4 regions of the Spiribacter vilamensis genome follow, and region 3 is predicted to be linked to each of the others. Evidence: predicted binding sites of a transcription regulator. Region 3 holds the regulator's gene; each other region holds the start of a gene.
The links. Region 3 encodes sigma-54, which starts transcription at its own class of promoters, with help from an activator protein. Its sites were predicted from a motif close to TGGCANGNTNCNTGCTT; they were not measured.
Positions count from the first base shown of each region.

Region 1 (4,583 bases), 2.0 Mb from region 3:
GCGTCGCCCCGTCGCCGGCGGCAGCAGTCTCACGCTAAGGCCGATGGCCGCGGCGACTGCGGGCAGCCCGATGACCAGGCCGGACGGGGCAAACCCGGATAACACCAGCCACAGCGTTCCCAGCAGCATGCCTCGCAGCAGTATCGCGTTGCGCAATGCCATCAGTTGGAGCGCTCCCGGGATCCCCGAATGATCAACATATTAACGTCGCTGTGCGGAACCGACGAGATGGGCTGCGATGGTGCTGGGTGGATTCGAGCTAATTCCCCGCCATCGGCGTCACCCGCGAGGCCACAAAAAAGCCCTCGGCCTGTGGATCGAGCAGACCGAGGGGCAAAGTTCTGGATGCGGATCATGACAACCCGCATTCCGGTTCGGCGACTGGTTCATCCCTGAAGCCTGAAGTCAGTGAAACAAGTCACACTCAAGCATCTTCACAGCTTCTGTTGTGTCGACGACGCACCCCTCCGAACATCATAGCGACCAGGCCAAAGGCTGCGAGCGCCAGCGTACCGGGCGCGGGAACGGCAACCGGCGATTTGCCAAGCAGCGCGACGTGAGAAAGTCCATCACCGCCATTCGACGACGACGTCTTAAAGAATTCCCAGTCTCCGGAGCTTACGTCGCTCTGAAGCGAATAGACGAACCAGTTGTCGGCCTGCTGCCCTGTTCCGAACTTGAACCCGAGTGCACCGTCGTCGTACTGATCCCAGAATTCGGAGTCGAATCTCCAGTCCCCTGATTGGGTATAGTTCACATTGAAATCATTGTCTGTAGCAGAACTAGTGCTGTTTTCATCCTCATCTTTCCCTAGATATTGGTATCCGTCATCGCTTGAAGAACCAATGAAAGGATCATTGTTCGATCCGAATCCCGCCCCCGCCTCGAAGCCTGCCGCAAGGCAAAGGTCCACCTGCGTGTCGTCAATCGACATGTAGTTCTTGGACGAGTCCTCTTCGTCACAGTAGACCGGGGCAGCCGTTACGCTGCCTACCAACCCCAGGCCGAAGAACATTGCTGTCGCACTGATCATGATCGGACGCATGTATCTGCTCATTACTTTATGTCCTTGTTTTAAATTGATGGTGGTGCCGATCATTCCCGCTTAAGGTGCGCCGGGCGCCCACCGTTGTTCGCCTGATCTTAAGTAATGCAAAAACCAGGCCATGTTCTTGAAATGGCGGAAAAGCGTTATATTTCATGGCGTTGGAAATACAAGGAACCAGGTCTTCTCGAGTCAGTCAGGTCAATGTAAAGGATTCCGACACTGGTGAAGGCGGCAGTCGCCTGATTTCCATCGATACCCTGGCCACCGCTCCGGCTGACCGAGCCCGACCAGGAATCTCGAAATGGATGCCGGTAGAAGTGGGACGGTGACAATCTTGGGGGACCCGTGAATTACCACCAGTGGAGCACAGAGAGATCCACGCACAACCGGCTCAGTCGGAACGCGAGGCGTGTTGATCAGGGGACGTGCCCGACAGGTCCACTGCCTGCAGCTATCAACCAGCGCGGCACCAGGGAGAGATAGGCCACCATTCCGAACAATTCGACCAGCGACTGGAACACGATAACGACAACGGCGGCCTGCCACGGCTCGGGCAGTGCCAGCGCAATCGGCAGCACCACGAAAGAATTTCGGGTGCCGAAACTGAACACCAATGTCCTCGCGCCCGGCGCATCGAGACGGAACAAGTGCCCCATAAACCTGCCGAGCACCGCTGCCACCACCAGATAGCCGACGAATATCGGCAGCACTGGCCACAAGACGTCGGGCAGGCCCGCTACCTCATTCACCTGTGATGCCGCGATGACGAACACAACCACAGCCAGCAGCGGCACTGGCAGCGCACCCATCCCGCAGACTAACGACTGCATACGAGGTTGGTTCTCGGCGAACCGCTCGGTCAGCCAGGCAAAGAACAGGGGGGTCAGGATCAGCGCCACAAAGGCGACGAGCAGATGCGTGCTGAGGGCAGCTTCGAGCCAGTCATGACCAAGAAAAAACCACAGGTACACTGGCAGCATGATCAGTTGCGCAAACAGGAGTAAAGGCGCGGCAGCGATGGCGCGGCCAGCATCTCCCTTGCCCAGGTGGGTAAAACTGATGAACCAGTCAGTGCAGGGTGCAAGTAAAACCAGCAGCACCCCGACCATGACAGTCGGAGATAGGGGTAGCCAGGCGACCAGGACGGCCAATCCCAGTGGGATGACCACAAAATTCCCGACCATAAGGGCCGACAGGAACCGCCAGTCCCGCATCCCCTCTCGGACGTGCGTCAACGGCACCTGGGTGAACGTGACATACAGCAGGACCCCGAGAAGAGGCCATAGCAACCGATCGAAGGCGGCCGTGGAATCCGGCCGAAGCAGCCCGACACCCACACCGGCGAGAATGAACACCAGGTAGATCCAGGACTGATGACGTTCTAGTAATGCTCGCATGGGTCTTATCTCGGTTCCATGGGAGTGATACCTTGTTAACGTTTCAAAGTTGAGCGTATTAGGGAGGGGGTATGTCGCTCACTATTGGCACCATGATGGCACTATCGTTCGTGGTGTCGCTCGTTGGCCTTGCATTCCTGATCTGGGCGGTGGCGTCCAGGCAGTTCCGCGTCAATCAGGCGGACGCCGAGATTATCTTCCCGGGGGCGGAAGGGAGTGACCACTCGCCTGATGATCCCACCAGTTTCGGGTTCCAGGATGACGCCGAGCCCGGCGAGGGCACGGATACCCGGCATCGTAAACTGATATTTGCCCTGATCGGGTTTGGTACTTTCTGGCTGGTGCTGGGCTCGATCTTTGGCGTCATCGCCTCGCTCAAGCTCCATCTGCCGGACTGGCTGAACGGATCGGCACCACTGACCTTTGGTCGCATGCGCACCATGCATCTCAACTCGGTCATCTACGGCTGGCTGTCACTGGCGGGTATTGGCGTTGCCATGTTCCTGGTGCCACGACTGTTCAAGACCGACCTGCGCGGCGTGAACCTGGCGTGGAGCGGTCTGGTGTTGTGGAATATCGGCGTTGCGACGGGCGTCTACGCCATCGCCACCGGCTGGACCGACGGCATGGAGTGGCTCGAGATCCCCTGGCAGGTCGACATCCTGCTCGCCGCCGGGGGTGCCTGTTTCGCTCTGCCGCTGGTGCTCACTGCGATCAATCGTAATGTCCACCATATCTATGTAACGGCCTGGTATTACCTCGGGGCGCTGGTCTGGTTTCCGGTGCTGTTCGTGATCGGCAATCTGCCGATCCACACCGGCGTTCAGGGGGGCACGGTCAACTGGTGGTTCGCGCACAATGTTCTGGGTCTGTGGCTGACACCCATCGGCGTTGGTGCCGCCTACTACGTCTTGCCCAAGATCATTGGCAAGCCGATCTACTCGTATCGCCTCTCGCTACTCGGTTTCTGGGCGCTGGCGCTGTTTTACAGCCAGGTCGGGATGCATCACCTGATCGGCGGGCCGGTGCCTACCTGGGTGGTAACGCTGTCGGTGGTCCAATCGGTGATGATGTTCATCCCGGTAATTGCCGTGGCGATCAATCAGCACGTGCTCTGGGGTAGAAACCTCTGGGCGTTCAAGCAGTCCCTGCCACTGCGGTTCGTCGCCTTCGGAGCAGTGATGTATACCCTCGCGTCCTTCCAGGGCTCGATGGAGGCGGTGCGGGCGGTGAATACCGTCACGCACTTCACGCACTACACGGTGGCTCACGCCCACCTGGGTGCCTATGCCTTCGTCTCGCTGGTCCTGTTCGGCACGGTCTATTACCTGATGCCGATTCTGACCGGCCGGCTCTGGCCTTTCCCGCGGTTGATCGGGCTGCATTTCTGGCTGGTGGCCATCGGCTTTGGTGTCTACTTCTTCTCGCTCACCATCGGGGGCTGGCTGCAGGGGCTTGCCATGCTGGATGCCAGCCGCGACTGGCTGGAGTCGATGCAGGTGACCCTGCCCTACCTGCAGGGACGTTCAGTGGGTGGCACGCTAATGACGCTCGGCCATATCCTGTTCGCGGTTAATCTGCTGTCACTGGTGTTTGCTGCGCGTCGGTCGACCGATACCGCGGACACCGCGGTGCCAGCTGCGGGCGTTAGCCGAGGAGTTACCTGATGAATAAAGTTCTGCCACTCTCCGTGCTGGCCTTTGCCATCCTGGCGTTCGCCACGCTACTGCTGGTGATTCTTCCTGCTGCACAAATCCGCACGATCGAGCCGGCCGAGGGGCTTGAGCCCTACACGGCCTCCGAGGAGCGGGGTCGGCAGCATTACGTTGACCTTGGCTGCTATTACTGCCACTCCCAGCAACCGCGCAGTTCGGACCAGGCGCCCGATCTGCAGCGTGGCTGGGGGCGTCCGACCACGCCGGCGGACTATGTCTATGACGATCCGCACGTGCTGGGGACCATGCGCACAGGGCCCGACCTGATGAACGTCGGCCATCGGATGCCCAGCCAGGGCTGGCATCTGACGCATCTCTACCAGCCTCGAGCCATCGAGGAGAGCAGCATCATGCCTGCCTTTCCTTACCTGTTCGAGGTCAAGCAGAATCCGGCCGACGACGATGTCGTTGTCCCGGTCCCGT
Region 1 covers NZ_SHLI01000001.1:2,050,398-2,054,980, forward strand. The annotation lists gene EV698_RS10145 (Na+/H+ antiporter subunit E) at 1-162, opposite strand, end outside; gene EV698_RS10150 (PEP-CTERM sorting domain-containing protein) at 425-1,099, opposite strand; gene EV698_RS10155 (arsenic resistance protein) at 1,465-2,445, opposite strand; gene EV698_RS10160 (cbb3-type cytochrome c oxidase subunit I) at 2,517-4,112, shown strand; gene EV698_RS10165 (cbb3-type cytochrome c oxidase subunit II) at 4,112-4,583, shown strand, end outside.
Region 1: EV698_RS10150 (PEP-CTERM sorting domain-containing protein) is a predicted target of sigma-54. The motif match lies at 1,151-1,167, and genes of this name have one in related genera.

Region 2 (4,583 bases), 1.7 Mb from region 3:
TTGTGGCGTTAAGCGGGAAGCCCAGCGCCTCGCGCGAGTCGTAGTAGGCACGGGCCGATGCCCGCGCCATGGTGCGAACCCGCAGGATATAGCCCTGCCGCTCGGTCACGGAGATGGCGTGCCGGGCATCCAGCAGGTTGAAGGCGTGCGAGGCCTTCATGGTCATTTCGTAGGCGGGCAGCGCCAGCCCCTGGTCCACGAGCCGCAGGGCCTCGCGCTCGCAGGTATCGAACCACCCGAACAGGCTGTCGACATCGGCCTCCTCGAAGTTGTACCGGGACTGCTCCCGCTCGTTCTGCAGGTAGACATCGCCATAGGTCACCGGCCCGTCAACGCCCTCGGTCCAGACCAGGTCGAAGACGCTCTCGACCTCCTGGAGATACATGGCGATCCGCTCGAGGCCGTAGGTAATCTCGCCCATGACCGGTCGGCAGTCGAGTCCACCCGCCTGCTGGAAATAGGTGAACTGGGTGATTTCCATGCCATTCAGCCAGACTTCCCAGCCCAGTCCCCATGCACCGAGGGTGGGCGACTCCCAGTTGTCTTCAACGAAGCGGATGTCGTGGACCAGTGGGTCGATACCCAGGGCCTCGAGTGATCCCAGGTACTGCTCCTGGATATCCGCCGGCGACGGCTTCAACGCGACCTGGAACTGGTAATAGTGCTGCAGTCGATTGGGGTTTTCGCCGTAGCGGCCGTCGGTGGGTCGCCTTGATGGCTGTACATAGGCGGCGCGCCACGGCTCCGGGCCAATCGAGCGCAGGAAGGTGGCGGGGTGGAAGGTACCCGCCCCAACTTCCATGTCGAGGGGCTGCATCAGCACACAGCCGCGATCGGCCCAGTATTTCTGGAGCGCGAGAATCAGCGCTTGAAAGGTCATGGGGGCTCTCCAGCGAAACGGCGAAAGGCCTGAAGTATAGCCCGCGCACGGCGCCCCTGTCAGGCCGCGCTTCGCCGCCTGGCGCACGGGTTTGGTGCGCTTGATCACGTAAAAGCGTTACGATGGTGCATGCACCCCGATGATGCCTGGTATGGGTTCAGTCGGGGCCCGATTTGGTGCGCCCCGATGGATTGGCACGGAAAATGCTTCACTCCGGGGGACTTTTTAACGGACATGACTGGAGGCCAAACGATGGCTCAAACCGCCGACGACGTTCTTGCAATGATCAAGGACAACGAGGTCCGCTTCGTGGACCTGCGTTTCACCGACCCCAAGGGCAAACAGCAGCACGTCACACTCCCCGCCCAGGCCGTGGACGCGGACCTTTTCGCCGAGGGGAAGATGTTCGACGGCTCATCGATCGATGGCTGGAAGGGCATCAACGAGTCGGACATGATCCTGCTGCCCGATCCGGAAACGGCGATGCTCGATCCGTTCTTCGACGACATGACCCTCAACCTGGTCTGCCAGATCATCGAGCCGAACACCATGCAGGGTTACGGCCGTGATCCGCGATCCATCGCCCAGCGTGCCGAGGCCTATCTGCAGTCGACCGGGATCGGCGATGTCGCCTACTTCGGCCCCGAAAACGAGTTCTTCGTGTTCGACGATGTCCGCTACGGCACCAACATGAGCGGCTCGTTCTACAAGATCGATTCCGAGGAAGCGGACTGGAATACCGAGAAGGTCTATCCCGACGGCAATATGGGCCATCGCCCGGGCGTCAAGGGCGGTTACTTCCCGGTCCCGCCGGTGGATAGCCTCCACGACATGCGCTCGGCGATGCTCGAGTGCCTGACGGACCTGGGCATGACCACCGAGGTGCATCACCACGAGGTCGCCACCGCCGGGCAGTGCGAACTCGGGGTGGGCTTCAACACCCTGGTCAAAAAGGCCGACGAGGTGCAGACGCTGAAGTACGTGGTACATAACGTCGCCGCGGCCTACGGCAAGACCGCCACGTTCATGCCCAAGCCGGTTGTCGGTGACAACGGCAGCGGCATGCACGTCCATCAGTCGATCGGCAAGACTGGCGACATGCTGTTTGCCGGTGACCAGTACGGGGGTCTCTCGGAGACGGCGCTCTACTACATCGGCGGGCTGATCAAGCATGCCCGGGCGATCAACGCCTTCGCCAACGCGTCGACCAACAGCTACAAGCGGCTGGTCCCGGGTTTCGAGGCGCCGGTCCTGCTGGCCTATTCGGCGCGTAACCGGTCCGCTTCCGTGCGTATCCCCTGGGTGGCCAACCCCAAGGCCCGGCGCATCGAGCTGCGCTTCCCGGACAGCACCGCCAATCCGTACCTGTGCTTTGCCGCGATGCTGATGGCCGGTCTCGACGGCATCCAGAACAAGATCCACCCCGGCGATGCCATGGACAAGGACCTCTACGACCTGCCGCCGGAGGAAGAGGCGGATATTCCCAAGGTGGCCTTCTCGCTGGAGGAGGCGCTGGACGCCCTCGATGCCGACCGCGATTTCCTCAAGGTGGGGGGTGTATTCAGCGATGACGCCATCGACGGGTATATAGATATCAAGCGCGAGGACGTTCAGCAGCTGCGGATGACCACCCATCCGATCGAGTTCAACCTCTACTACAGCGTCTGATCCGCTCGCGGTGCGAGGATGTTCGACCAGAGACCCCCGCACCTGCGGGGGTCTTTTTCTTTAATCGAGGGTAATGATGACCAGTGCGGCGACAATCGATGCCGGCGAGATCCTCGATAACCTGACCCGTGCCGTGGTGGTGATCGATACCGAGCGGCGGATCGTTCGCATGAACGCAGCGGCGGAATCGCTTCTGCATATCAGTAGTCGACAGGCGCTGGGTGAGCGGTTCACGCATCTCGTCCCGGCCCTGGCCGTTCTCGAGGAACCGGTGGAACAGGCCTTTGCCCAGGCGGCGGGCTATACCGAGCGCGAGATGCGCCTCACCCTCGGGCTCGATCGCACCATTACCGTGGACTGCGCAATCACGCCCCTGGAGCAGACGGCAACGCTGCTGCTCGAGTTCGAGCAGCTCGATCGCCACCTGCGCATCTCCCGCGAGCACCGGCTGATCGCGCAGAACCAGGCGATTCGCGAGCTTATCCGCGGCCTGGCGCACGAGATCAAGAACCCGCTGGGTGGCCTGCGCGGGGCGGCACAGCTGCTGGAGTCGGAACTCGATGACGATGACCAGCGCGAGTATACCCGGATCATCATCAGCGAGGCCGACCGGCTGCGGACGCTGGTCAATGGCTTGCTCGGGCCCGATTCGCGGATCGAGCACACGCCCACCAACCTCCACGAGGTCCTCGAGCATGTCCGCAGCCTGGCCGTGGTGGAGGCCCCCGAGGGGGTCAGGATCGAGCGCGACTACGATCCGAGTATTCCGGTCATCGAGGCGGCGAGTGATCAGCTGATCCAGGCCCTGCTCAACCTGGTACGCAACGCCCTGCAGGCGGTCGGTGACCGCGGGCGAATCACGCTGCAGACCCGTACACAGCGGCGTTTCACGATCGGCGATCGTCAGCACCGGCTGGTGGCACGGGTCGATGTGATTGATAACGGACCGGGCATTACCCCGGCGATGCAGGATCAGATTTTCTACCCGATGGTGACGGGACGCGCGGAGGGCAGCGGCATTGGCCTGCCGATTGCCCAGAACCTGGTGAATCAGCATGGCGGGTTGATCGAGTGCACCAGCGAGCCCGGGCACACGGTCTTCACCGTCTGGTTACCGCTGGAGGATGCCTGATGGCTGACGCAATCAATGTATGGATTATCGACGACGACCGCTCGATGCGCTGGGTTCTGAAAAAGGCGCTGGAGCGGGACGGCCTGCAGGCGGTGGAATTCGAGTCCGGCGAGGCGGCACTGGCGGCGATGGCGGACGGGTCTCCCGATGTGCTGATCACCGATATCCGCATGCCGCGGCTCGACGGGCTGACGCTGATGAAGCGGATCCACGAGTTCGATACCGAGTTGCCCGTTATCGTTATGACCGCGCACTCCGATCTCGACGCGGCCGTGTCGGCCTACGAGGGCGGGGCGTTCGAATACCTGCCCAAACCCTTTGATGTCGAGGAGGCGATCGATCTGGTTCGGCGGGCCGCCGCGGTGGTTCGCAGCAGTGCCCCGGCGGTCGACCCGGGCGGGGAAATGCCGGAGATCATCGGCGAAGCGCCGGCGATGCAGGAGGTTTTCCGTGCCATCGGTCGCCTGTCGCGCTCCAATATCACCGTGCTGATCAACGGTGAATCGGGGACCGGCAAGGAGTTGGTGGCGGGTTCGTTGCACCGCCACAGCCCACGGGCGGAGAACCCGTTCATCGCCCTCAACATGGCGGCCATCCCGCGCGATCTGATGGAATCCGAGCTCTTCGGTCACGAAAAGGGGGCGTTCACCGGCGCGCACCAGATTCGGCGCGGCCGCTTCGAGCAGGCCAACGGCGGCACACTCTTCCTCGACGAAATCGGTGATATGCCGGCCGAGCTGCAGACCCGGCTGTTGCGAGTGCTTGCCGACGGCGAATTCTATCGCGTGGGGGCGCATACGCCGATGCGGGTGGATGTACGCATCATCGCCGCCACGCATCAGAACCTGGATCAGCTGGTCGCGGACGGGCGCTTCCGCGAGGACCTGTTCCATCGGCTCAATG
Region 2 covers NZ_SHLI01000001.1:1,796,328-1,800,910, reverse strand. The annotation lists gene glyQ (glycine--tRNA ligase subunit alpha) at 1-880, opposite strand, end outside; gene glnA (glutamate--ammonia ligase) at 1,133-2,548, shown strand; gene glnL (nitrogen regulation protein NR(II)) at 2,625-3,680, shown strand; gene ntrC (nitrogen regulation protein NR(I)) at 3,680-4,583, shown strand, end outside.
Region 2: glnA (glutamate--ammonia ligase) is a predicted target of sigma-54. The motif match lies at 1,073-1,089, and genes of this name have one in related genera.

Region 3 (4,583 bases):
CGGAGTGGCGAATGGAAACGGACAACGGGGCACCGTGGCGGGGAAGCTCCAACCACGCCTGGATCGGTCCCGAACGAACGCGGGCCCGACTGACCGGAGACGTCGTGATGGAGCGTCAGCGCCGCTCGGGCTGGACCCGTCTGACGACCTCACTGCTGGAACTGGACATACCCGCTCGCTATGCCGAGACCGATCGCGCCGTGACGCTGACTCAACCGGATACCCGGATTGATGCCGTCGGCGCCCGCGCCTGGCTAGACGAGCGTCGGATCGAGCTACTGAACAATGTAGAGGGACACCACGATGCCGCTTCATCCTGAGCACCGTCTGACCGGCGTTATTCTTGCTTTTCTGATCGGGCTGCCAGTAGCCCATGGCCAGGACAGCAGCGACGAGTCCACCGCCCCCCCGGTGGAGATCGTCGCCGACAGCGCCGAAGTCGATGATGCCGAAGGCATCAGCATCTACCGCGGTGATGTTGTCCTGACCCGCGGTACGCTCCGCATCAAGGGCGACGTCATGCACGTCTACGCCAATGATGGCGGGCAACTCGAACGCGTCACCGTGGACGGCGAGCCCGCCACCTACCGGCAAACCCTGGACGACGCGGCCGCCCGGCGCGCCGAGGCGCCGCGCATGGAGTATTTTGCCGCCGGCCCGGAACGCCTCGTCCTCCGGCGGGGGGGACGCCTCTGGCAGGGGGACAACACCGTCACCGGACGCATCATTACCCACTATCCGCAGGAAAACCGCACGGTGGCGGAGCGCGGCGATGACGAGGGCGAGCGTGTCAACGTCAGTGTCACGCCGGCATCGGATTGACCCGGATGACCGCCAACCGACTCGAGGCACACGGGCTGTCCAAGGCCTATCGCGGCAACCCGGTGGTGGATGCGGTATCCATCGGGCTGCAGAGCGGCGAGATCGTGGGGTTGCTCGGCCCCAACGGTGCAGGCAAAACCACGAGCTTTTACATGATCGTGGGCCTGATCCGCGCCGACGGCGGCGAGATCTGGCTGGATGGCCGGGACATCACCGGGCTGCCCATGCATGCCCGGGCCCGGCTCGGGATCGGATATCTGCCCCAGGAGGCATCCGTGTTCCGACGCCTGTCAGTGATCGACAACCTGATCGCTGTCCTCGAGACCCGGAGCGACCTCTCGCGTATAGCGAGGTTCAAGCAGGCCGATGCCTTGATGGATGAATTCAGCATCGGCCATCTGCGCAATCAGTCCGGTATCAGCCTCTCGGGCGGAGAGCGCCGTCGCGTCGAGATAGCGCGGGCGCTCGCCGCCGATCCCCGCTTCATCCTGCTCGACGAGCCGTTCGCGGGCGTCGACCCGATTTCCGTCGGTGATATCAAGGCCATCGTCCGCCATCTGTCCGACCGCGGCATCGGCGTTTTGATTACCGACCACAATGTTCGCGAGACACTGGCACTCGTCGATCGGGCGAGCATTCTGAACGCCGGGCGGGTTATCGCCGACGGCACCCCCGATACGATTCTCGATAACGCCGAGGTTCGTGCCGTCTACCTCGGCGAGGACTTCCACCTCTGACACTGGCGACGGGGTCATGCCCGGCGTTAGGCTTGGCTCGTCAATTGAAGGCACGGTAATAATGAAGCAATCGCTTGAACTTCGGGCAAGTCAGCAGCTGACCATGACGCCGCAGCTGCAGCAGGCGATCCGGCTGCTGCAGCTGCCGGCTGCCGAGCTGAGCCTGGAGATCCGCGATGCGCTCGAATCGAACGTAATGCTCGAGCCGGACGAAGAAACCGACGCCTCGGCTACCGAAGAGCCACCAGAGGCGCCGAGCACCTCTTCACTGGACCCGTCGGAGGCGGTGCTCGGATCAAACGCCACCGATGCCACGGGATTCGGTGAGGGCATCGCGGTCGCCGATCACTGGGATGAACCGGGGGGTAGCGACGACTCCCTTGATCGTCACGCGTCTCCGTCCGCCTCGCTGCGGGATCATCTGCAATGGCAGGTCGATCTCTCGAGTCTCGGGGAGCGAGACCGGCGGATCGCCGCGGCGTTGATCGACGCACTGGACGAGCGCGGCCATCTCACCGAACCCGTGGTCGAGCTGCTGGAAACGCTCGGTGATAACGGCGATATCGACGAGGACGATGTGAATGCGGTGCTGACTATCCTCCAGCACATGGATCCCGTCGGCGTCGCGGCGCCTGACGTCCGTCAGGCACTGCGTATCCAGATCGATGCAATGCCGGCCGAGACCCCCTGCCGCGAAGTCGCGCGGCGTGCCATTGATGCGGACTGGAAACTGTTCAGCCCCGGTCAGCAGTCGACGCTCCGGGATCGGCTCGGCGTGGATCAGGCGACGCTGGACGAGGCGCTGCGGCTCATCCGCCAGCTCGATCCGCATCCCGGGTCACGATTCGGTGAGACACGGACCGAGTACGTCATTCCCGACTGCCGGGTCCGGCGGATCCATGGCCGCTGGGAGGTCGAGATCAATCCCGAGGCAACCCCGCGGATCCGCATCAATGACTACTACGCCAGCCTGGTGCGGCGCGGCGATGGCGGCCACGATAACAACCTCCTGCGCGAGCATCTGCAGGAGGCGCGCTGGCTCATCAAAAGCCTCCAGTCCCGCGGCGAGACACTGCAACGGGTGGCCGAGTGCATCGTCGCGCGCCAGCAGGGATTTCTGGAGTATGGTGAAGAGGCCATGCAGCCGCTGGTGTTGCGCGATGTCGCCGAGGCGATCGAGATGCACGAATCCACGGTCTCACGGATAACCTCCCGCAAATACATGCTCACCCCCCAGGGCACGCTCGAGTTCAAGCATTTCTTCTCGAGCCATGTCCCCACCGCCGATGGCGGTGAATGCTCGGCCACCGCCATCCGCGCCAGGATCCGGCGCCAGGTCGCTGCGGAAAATCCCGCCCGGCCACTCAGCGACTCACGACTTACTGACATCCTTCGCGACGAGGGCATCCACGTCGCACGCCGGACCGTCGCCAAATACCGGGAAGTCATGGGCATTGCGTCGTCGACGGAACGCAAACGTCCGTGTTGAAAAGAAAACAAGAGGGGAAATCATGAAAATCGACATCACCGGCCATCATGTCGACATCACCGACGCACTCCGTGACTACGTCGAGGAGAAGTTCCAGCGCCTCGAACGCCATTTCGATCACGTGGTCGATGTACACACGATACTGACCGTGGAGACAAACACCCGAAAGGCCGAGGCGACCGTGGTGGTCAGTGGCGCCCGACTGTTTGCCGACTCCTCGGCAGAAGAAATGTATGCCGCCATCGACCTGCTGGTCGACAAACTGGATCGGCAGGTCGTCAAGCACAAGGAAAAGCGCAGCGACCATCACCGCGAGCAGGGACGTGTCGGCGACAATCTGGAAGACTGATCGCTATGGAGCTTACCCGACTGCTCTCGGCAGGGCGGACACGCTGCGGCGTGACCGCCACCAGTAAAAAGCGTGCCCTGGAGCGCCTGAGCGAACAGCTCATGGCTGATGTCCCCGCGGGGAGCGAGGCGACGCGCAACATCTTCGAGGGGCTAACGGTCCGCGAGCGCCTTGGCAGCACCGGTCTCGGGCGTGGCGTGGCATTACCACACACGCGCAGTCCCGACATCGAATCGTCGCGAGCGGCACTGATCAGGCTGTCCACCCCCATCAACTTCGATGCCGCTGATCGACAACCCGTGGATCTGCTCCTCGCACTACTGGTGCCGGAGCACAGCAACGACGAGCATCTGCGCATCCTCGCGCGGCTGGCGGAAATGTTCCGGGATGAGGCGCTCTGCGACCGGCTGCGGAACTGCAGTAGCGACGCCGAGCTCTACGCGGTGATAACGGGTGAGAATAACGGGAATGCCGGCGAATGAGCCAGATCCCGGGCACGCTGGTAAGCATCAACGGTATCGGAGTGCTTTTGCGGGGCGCATCCGGCATGGGCAAGAGCGATACCGCCCTGATGCTGCTGCGTGACGGGCATCGGCTGGTGGCGGATGACGCGGTGGATGTCCAGGCCACCGGAGGTCGCTTAATCGGACGGTCACCCGCTGAAAAGCCGGGCTTGCTGTGCCTGCGCGGACCGGGGTTGTTCGATGTCACCCGGCGCTTTGGTCAGGCCGCCATCGCTGCGAGTGCGTCCATCGACTGGGCGGTCGAACTGACCCGGGATCGGCGCCCCGCGACATCGGAAACGGACTGGCAGTCGGTTGTGATCGCCGGCATCCGGATCCCGCAAATCATCATCTCGCCGGATCGGCCGGTAGCGGAGCTCATTCAGGTCGTAGAGGTGGCGAAATGCGACTGATCATCGTCAGCGGACTGTCGGGCTCGGGCAAGAGTGTCGCGCTGGCAACGCTCGAGGACTCGGGCTTCTACTGTATCGATAATCTTCCCGTCGATCTGCTGGATGCCTTTGGCCGGCATATTTCCGACGACGGTGGGAACACGGACTATGCCGTGGGCATCGACGCACGCAACCGGCCGATGTCTCTGAGTCGCTTCCCGGGCATCCTCGACGCCCTGGCCAACCAGGGAATCCGTACGGAAATCGTCTTCCTCGACGCGGATGATGCAA
Region 3 covers NZ_SHLI01000001.1:95,802-100,384, reverse strand. The annotation lists gene lptC (LPS export ABC transporter periplasmic protein LptC) at 1-320, shown strand, start outside; gene lptA (lipopolysaccharide transport periplasmic protein LptA) at 304-822, shown strand; gene lptB (LPS export ABC transporter ATP-binding protein) at 828-1,559, shown strand; gene EV698_RS00560 (RNA polymerase factor sigma-54) at 1,576-3,048, shown strand; gene hpf (ribosome hibernation-promoting factor, HPF/YfiA family) at 3,071-3,397, shown strand; gene EV698_RS00550 (PTS sugar transporter subunit IIA) at 3,403-3,879, shown strand; gene EV698_RS00545 (HPr kinase/phosphorylase) at 3,876-4,313, shown strand; gene rapZ (RNase adapter RapZ) at 4,304-4,583, shown strand, end outside.

Region 4 (4,583 bases), 920 kb from region 3:
CTCGCCGATCTCGTCGAGGAAAAGCGTCCCCGTATCGGCGGCCTGCAGCAGACCGCGCCGGGTGGAATCCGCGCCGGTGAAGGCGCCGCGCACATGCCCGAAAAACTCGCTCTCGAGCAGATCGGCGGGCACGCCGGCACAGTTCACGGCGATGAAGGGCTTGCCGGCGCGATTGCTCTCGGCGTGGACGGCGGCGGCGACCAGCTCCTTGCCCGTCCCGCTCTCGCCGTGGATCAGCACCGGGCTTTCGGTGACGGCGATACGCTCAATGCTGCGGTAGAGCTGCTGCATGGGTGCGCTCTGGCCGACCATGCCATGGAAGCCCTCGCGGCCATGGAGCGCCTCGTAGCCACTCAGTCGCCGGCGCAACCGGATGTTCTCGAGGACGCGGCCCACGCTCAGGCCGAGATGGTCGAGATCGAGCGGCTTGGTCAGGAAGTCGTCGGCGTCCTTTTTCAGCGCGTCAACGGCCTGTTCGATGGTCCCGAACCCGGTGATCACGATAAAGCCGATCTCGCGGCCGCCGCCGGCATGGCGAACATGCTCGAGCAGCTGGATCCCGTCGCCATCCGGCAGGCGCAGGTCACTGACCACGAGCGCGGGGCGATGCTCGTGGAGGGCCGCGCGCGCCTCCGCCTCGCCGGCGGCGGTGACAACGGTATGCCCCAGGCCCTCGAGTTCGTCGCGCAGCAGGGCGCGCAGACTGCGGTCATCCTCGACAACCAGGATCGTGGCTATTGTCGGGTCGCTCAACTCGGTGCCTCCGTTTCGCGTCGCGGGAGTCGCAGGTCAAAGCATGCGCCGGGGAGGTCTCCCGCCGAGAGGGTGAGTTCGCCCCCGTGACTGCGGGCGACGCCATGGGCGACGGCGAGCCCGAGCCCGGTCCCCGATCCCACCGGCTTGGTGGTATGGAATGGCTCGAAGAGTCGCGCCCGCTCCGATGCCGGGATGCCGGGGCCATCATCCTCCACCCGTATATGGCTGTCGTTGGCGTCGTTATACAGGCTGACCCGAATGGTTCCGTCGGGCGCGGCCTGCACCGCGTTGTTCAACAGGTTGCAAAGCGCCTCCTCGAGGCGCGATCCGTCGATGGCAAGGACGGGCTCGTCGTCCTCATCGACCACGCCGTGCCGCTCGATTGTGACACCGGCGGCGGTGGGGTCCTCGTGGACCCGGTCCACGGCACTGGTCACAACCCGCGAGAGGCGAGTGTTGCGACGCTGTAGCGGCCGGCTGCGGGCGAAATCCATCAGCTGACGCACGGTCTGGCTGATGCGTGTCACCTCGGCCCGCATATCCTCCAGCGTCTCGCGGGTGCGAGGGTCGAGATCGCCGCGGCGAAGCAGTCCCTGGGCGCGGCCGTCGAGCACGCTCAGCGGTGTGCCGAGCTGATGGGCCACGCCTGCCGACAGCTCGCCAACGGCCGCGAGCTTGCGCGATGCCTGCAGATCCGCCTGCAGGCTCGCCTGGGTGCCGCGGCGCTCGGCGATCTCGTCGGTGGCGCGCTCGATGCGATCGAGCATGTTGTTGAATCCCTCGCCAAGCTCCCGGGTTTCCAGCGGGCCGGTGGGCACGATGCGATAGTCGAGCTGCCCGTCCGCGACCTGGTTCATGCCGCGGGCGAGGGCATTGAGCGGTGTCCCGATCGCCCGTCGGTGACCGACGATGACGATCAGCGACAGCAGGAGCGCCAGGCCGGCGAGGGCGGCCGTGCCGGTAACGCGGATGCGCCCGACCATGTGACGGAGGCTGTCCGGCTGGCGGGTGATCTGGAGGATGGCGGCGATGCGGCCACCCTGCGTTGTCAGCGGCAGGAAATAGGCATAGGTCGGGTCGTCGCCCAGCGCCGCATAGCCCTCGCTGCGCGGATTGAGTGTATCCAGCGCCTCGGTGCGTTCGGTGCTGAATCGGCGCTCGCCGACACCGGCCCCGGCGAGAAGCTCGCCGTCACGTCCGTAGATGTGCGCGCCATAGACCCGTCCGAATTCGAAGGCCGATTGCAGCGAATCCTCCAGGAGCACCGGTTCGCGTTGGCGGATCGCCCGGTTGAGGGGCTGCTGCAGGGCCCGGGCGATGAGCTCGATGTCCTCGCGCATGCGCGACTCGGCCTCGCGCTCCAGCCAGCCGATCCCGAGCCAGCCCACGAGCCCGACGCTGAGGGTGACCGGCAGCACGATGAGGGCAATGATCGTCGTACGCAGCCGCATCCGGCCGATACGATGCCAATCTGGCCGTGTCAGCATGGCAGAGGGTGAGTCATTACGGCACACATTATTCGCACTGGTAGCCTCAAAACCGCGTCTGGATCAGTCTGACGCAGTTGGCAGGGTCTTTGCACCGTTGACGGTGACCCGGATGGCCGGGGACGTTAATCCTCAATATCAGGAGTCAACCAATGCGAATCAAGACAACCCTTACCTCCCTGAGTCTGGCGGCCCTCATGGCGGCATCGATGACGGCAGGCGCGCAGAGCACGGACTTTTCCGGTGAGCAGATCGATCAGTTCGTCGAGGCGCAGAACGAGGTAATGGAAATCCGCAACGAGTATGTCCAGCGCATCGAGTCCACCGAGGATCGTGAAGAGGCGATGGCGCTCGAGCAGGAAGGCAACGAGATGATGGTCGAGGCCGTCGAGGACACCGGGCTGGAGGTTGATACCTACAGCTCCATCGCCCAGGCCGCCTCGGAAAACCAGGAGCTCGCCGAGCGCATCCAGTCGAAGATGGAGTGATTCCATCCTGCAACCAGGGGGTGGCCGAAAGGGCCTCCCCCCTTTTAACCCATTAACCTGGAGTGCTTTATGTACAAAACACCCCGTATGACCCTGCCGGGGCGGCGCCGCTGGCTGGCACTGGCCGGGCTGTTGCTGGTACTCGGTCTGTCCCCCGTTGCGTCGGCGCAGGAGGGAATCGTCGAAGGTTGCCAGATCGAGGAGTACAGCTATGAAGAGCGCATGGGGCAGCTCTACATCACCGGCTCGGCGACCTGTAGTGAGGCGCGGCTGGACCTGACCGTTTTCGATGATGCCTCCGGCGAGGAAATCGCCAGTGATTTCACCTACATCATGGACGGTGAGTTCGAGGTGTCACTCAACGCGCCCGTGCCGGAGGCGATCGTCCTCGAGTACATCATCGAGTAATGGCCACGCTTCGTCGTCTGTCAGCGGTCCATACGCACGAAAAACCCCGGGCCGGTCTGCTCGAAGGCACCGCCTGACTGGCGGATTCGCAATTGACCATCGAGCGTCCCGTCATAGAGTAGATGGCTTTCATCCTCCACCGTCGCCGCCGGCGCCACGAGTCGCGAGGAACGTCCGGTGATCTCGATGGTGGTGGGATGGAACTCTGCCAGATCGAGTGCGAAGTTGATGGATGCAAGCTCGTCCTGCAGCGCCTCAAAGCGCTCACCGCTCTCCAGCGTGACCCGATGCAGGCCGCTGAAGATCGTCGATTCGGTGAATGAGACGAACAGGGCATCATCGGCGTTGCGGGTGGTCAGGACCGGGACCTCGCTCTCTATGGTCACGCGCAACCCGCCGTCGACGTTTTCACGCTTGAACTCCCTGACCCTCATGTACTCACTGAGTGTGCTCCAGACATCATCCACCTGGGCACTCTGGCGGGTGTTCAGCGGTCGCGGATCGGTAAAAACCGCTTTCAAGGGTAGAAGGACCTCGTTGCCGGCCGCCGCCGAGCGCAATTGCGTAAGGTCGATCTGCAGTTCGAGCTCATCGGCCTTGCAGCCCACCAGCAGGGTGGCGATTACCGCCAGCAGAATGACGCGCCTGGCGCCTTTGTGAAGAATCCCGAGCAATGTCCACCTCCAGTGATTGGGTCGGTTATTCCTGTCTCCCGATCATTGTGACTCACGCGGAGCCAACTCGTGCGCAAAGCCGCCCGGGTTTATGATTGGGTTACAGACAAAGGTTTCCATTCGCACTCAAGGTACAGGAAGTCCCCGTGAACCAGACGACACTCGCCACCCTGCTCGCCGCCGAGGACCGAGCGGCTATTCTCGAGCACACCACCGACCGCTTCGTGCTCCCGGCCCACAGCCCACACGGGCCGGATCACTGGCATCGGGTCCGCTACAACGGCCTGTTGATCGCCGGGATCACCGGCGCCAACCCGCGTGTCATCGAGCTGTTCGCCTTTTTCCATGACAGCTGTCGGGAAACCGATGGTTGGGATGTCACGCACGGCCCGCGCGGTGCGGAACTCGCGCTCGAGGTGTTTGCCCGGGGTGATCTGCCCGCCAGCGAGGCCGAGCTTGATTTGCTCGTCACCGCCTGCCGAGGCCATACGACCGAACGCACGCATGCCGATCCGACGATCGCGAGCTGTTGGGACGCCGACCGGCTGGATCTGCCGCGCGTCGGTATTACGGTCAATCCCGACTATCTGTGCACGCAGGCGGCGCGGGATCCAGAGGTGATTGCGGCGGCGCAGGAGCGGGCGATTACTCGGGCGGATCTTCGCGACGCCTGACGCTCATGCGTCCGCGCCTGGCTTCGCTGGTGGGGTCATCGCACTCGCCTGCGGCCAGATGTACACTTGGGTCAACGTATAGGAACACCAATGAAT
Region 4 covers NZ_SHLI01000001.1:1,020,007-1,024,589, reverse strand. The annotation lists gene EV698_RS05110 (sigma-54-dependent transcriptional regulator) at 1-753, opposite strand, end outside; gene EV698_RS05105 (sensor histidine kinase) at 750-2,243, opposite strand; gene EV698_RS05100 (DUF4168 domain-containing protein) at 2,396-2,731, shown strand; gene EV698_RS05095 (hypothetical protein) at 2,801-3,139, shown strand; gene EV698_RS05090 (hypothetical protein) at 3,160-3,813, opposite strand; gene EV698_RS05085 (HD domain-containing protein) at 3,960-4,487, shown strand.
Region 4: EV698_RS05100 (DUF4168 domain-containing protein) is a predicted target of sigma-54. The motif match lies at 2,322-2,338, and genes of this name have one in related genera.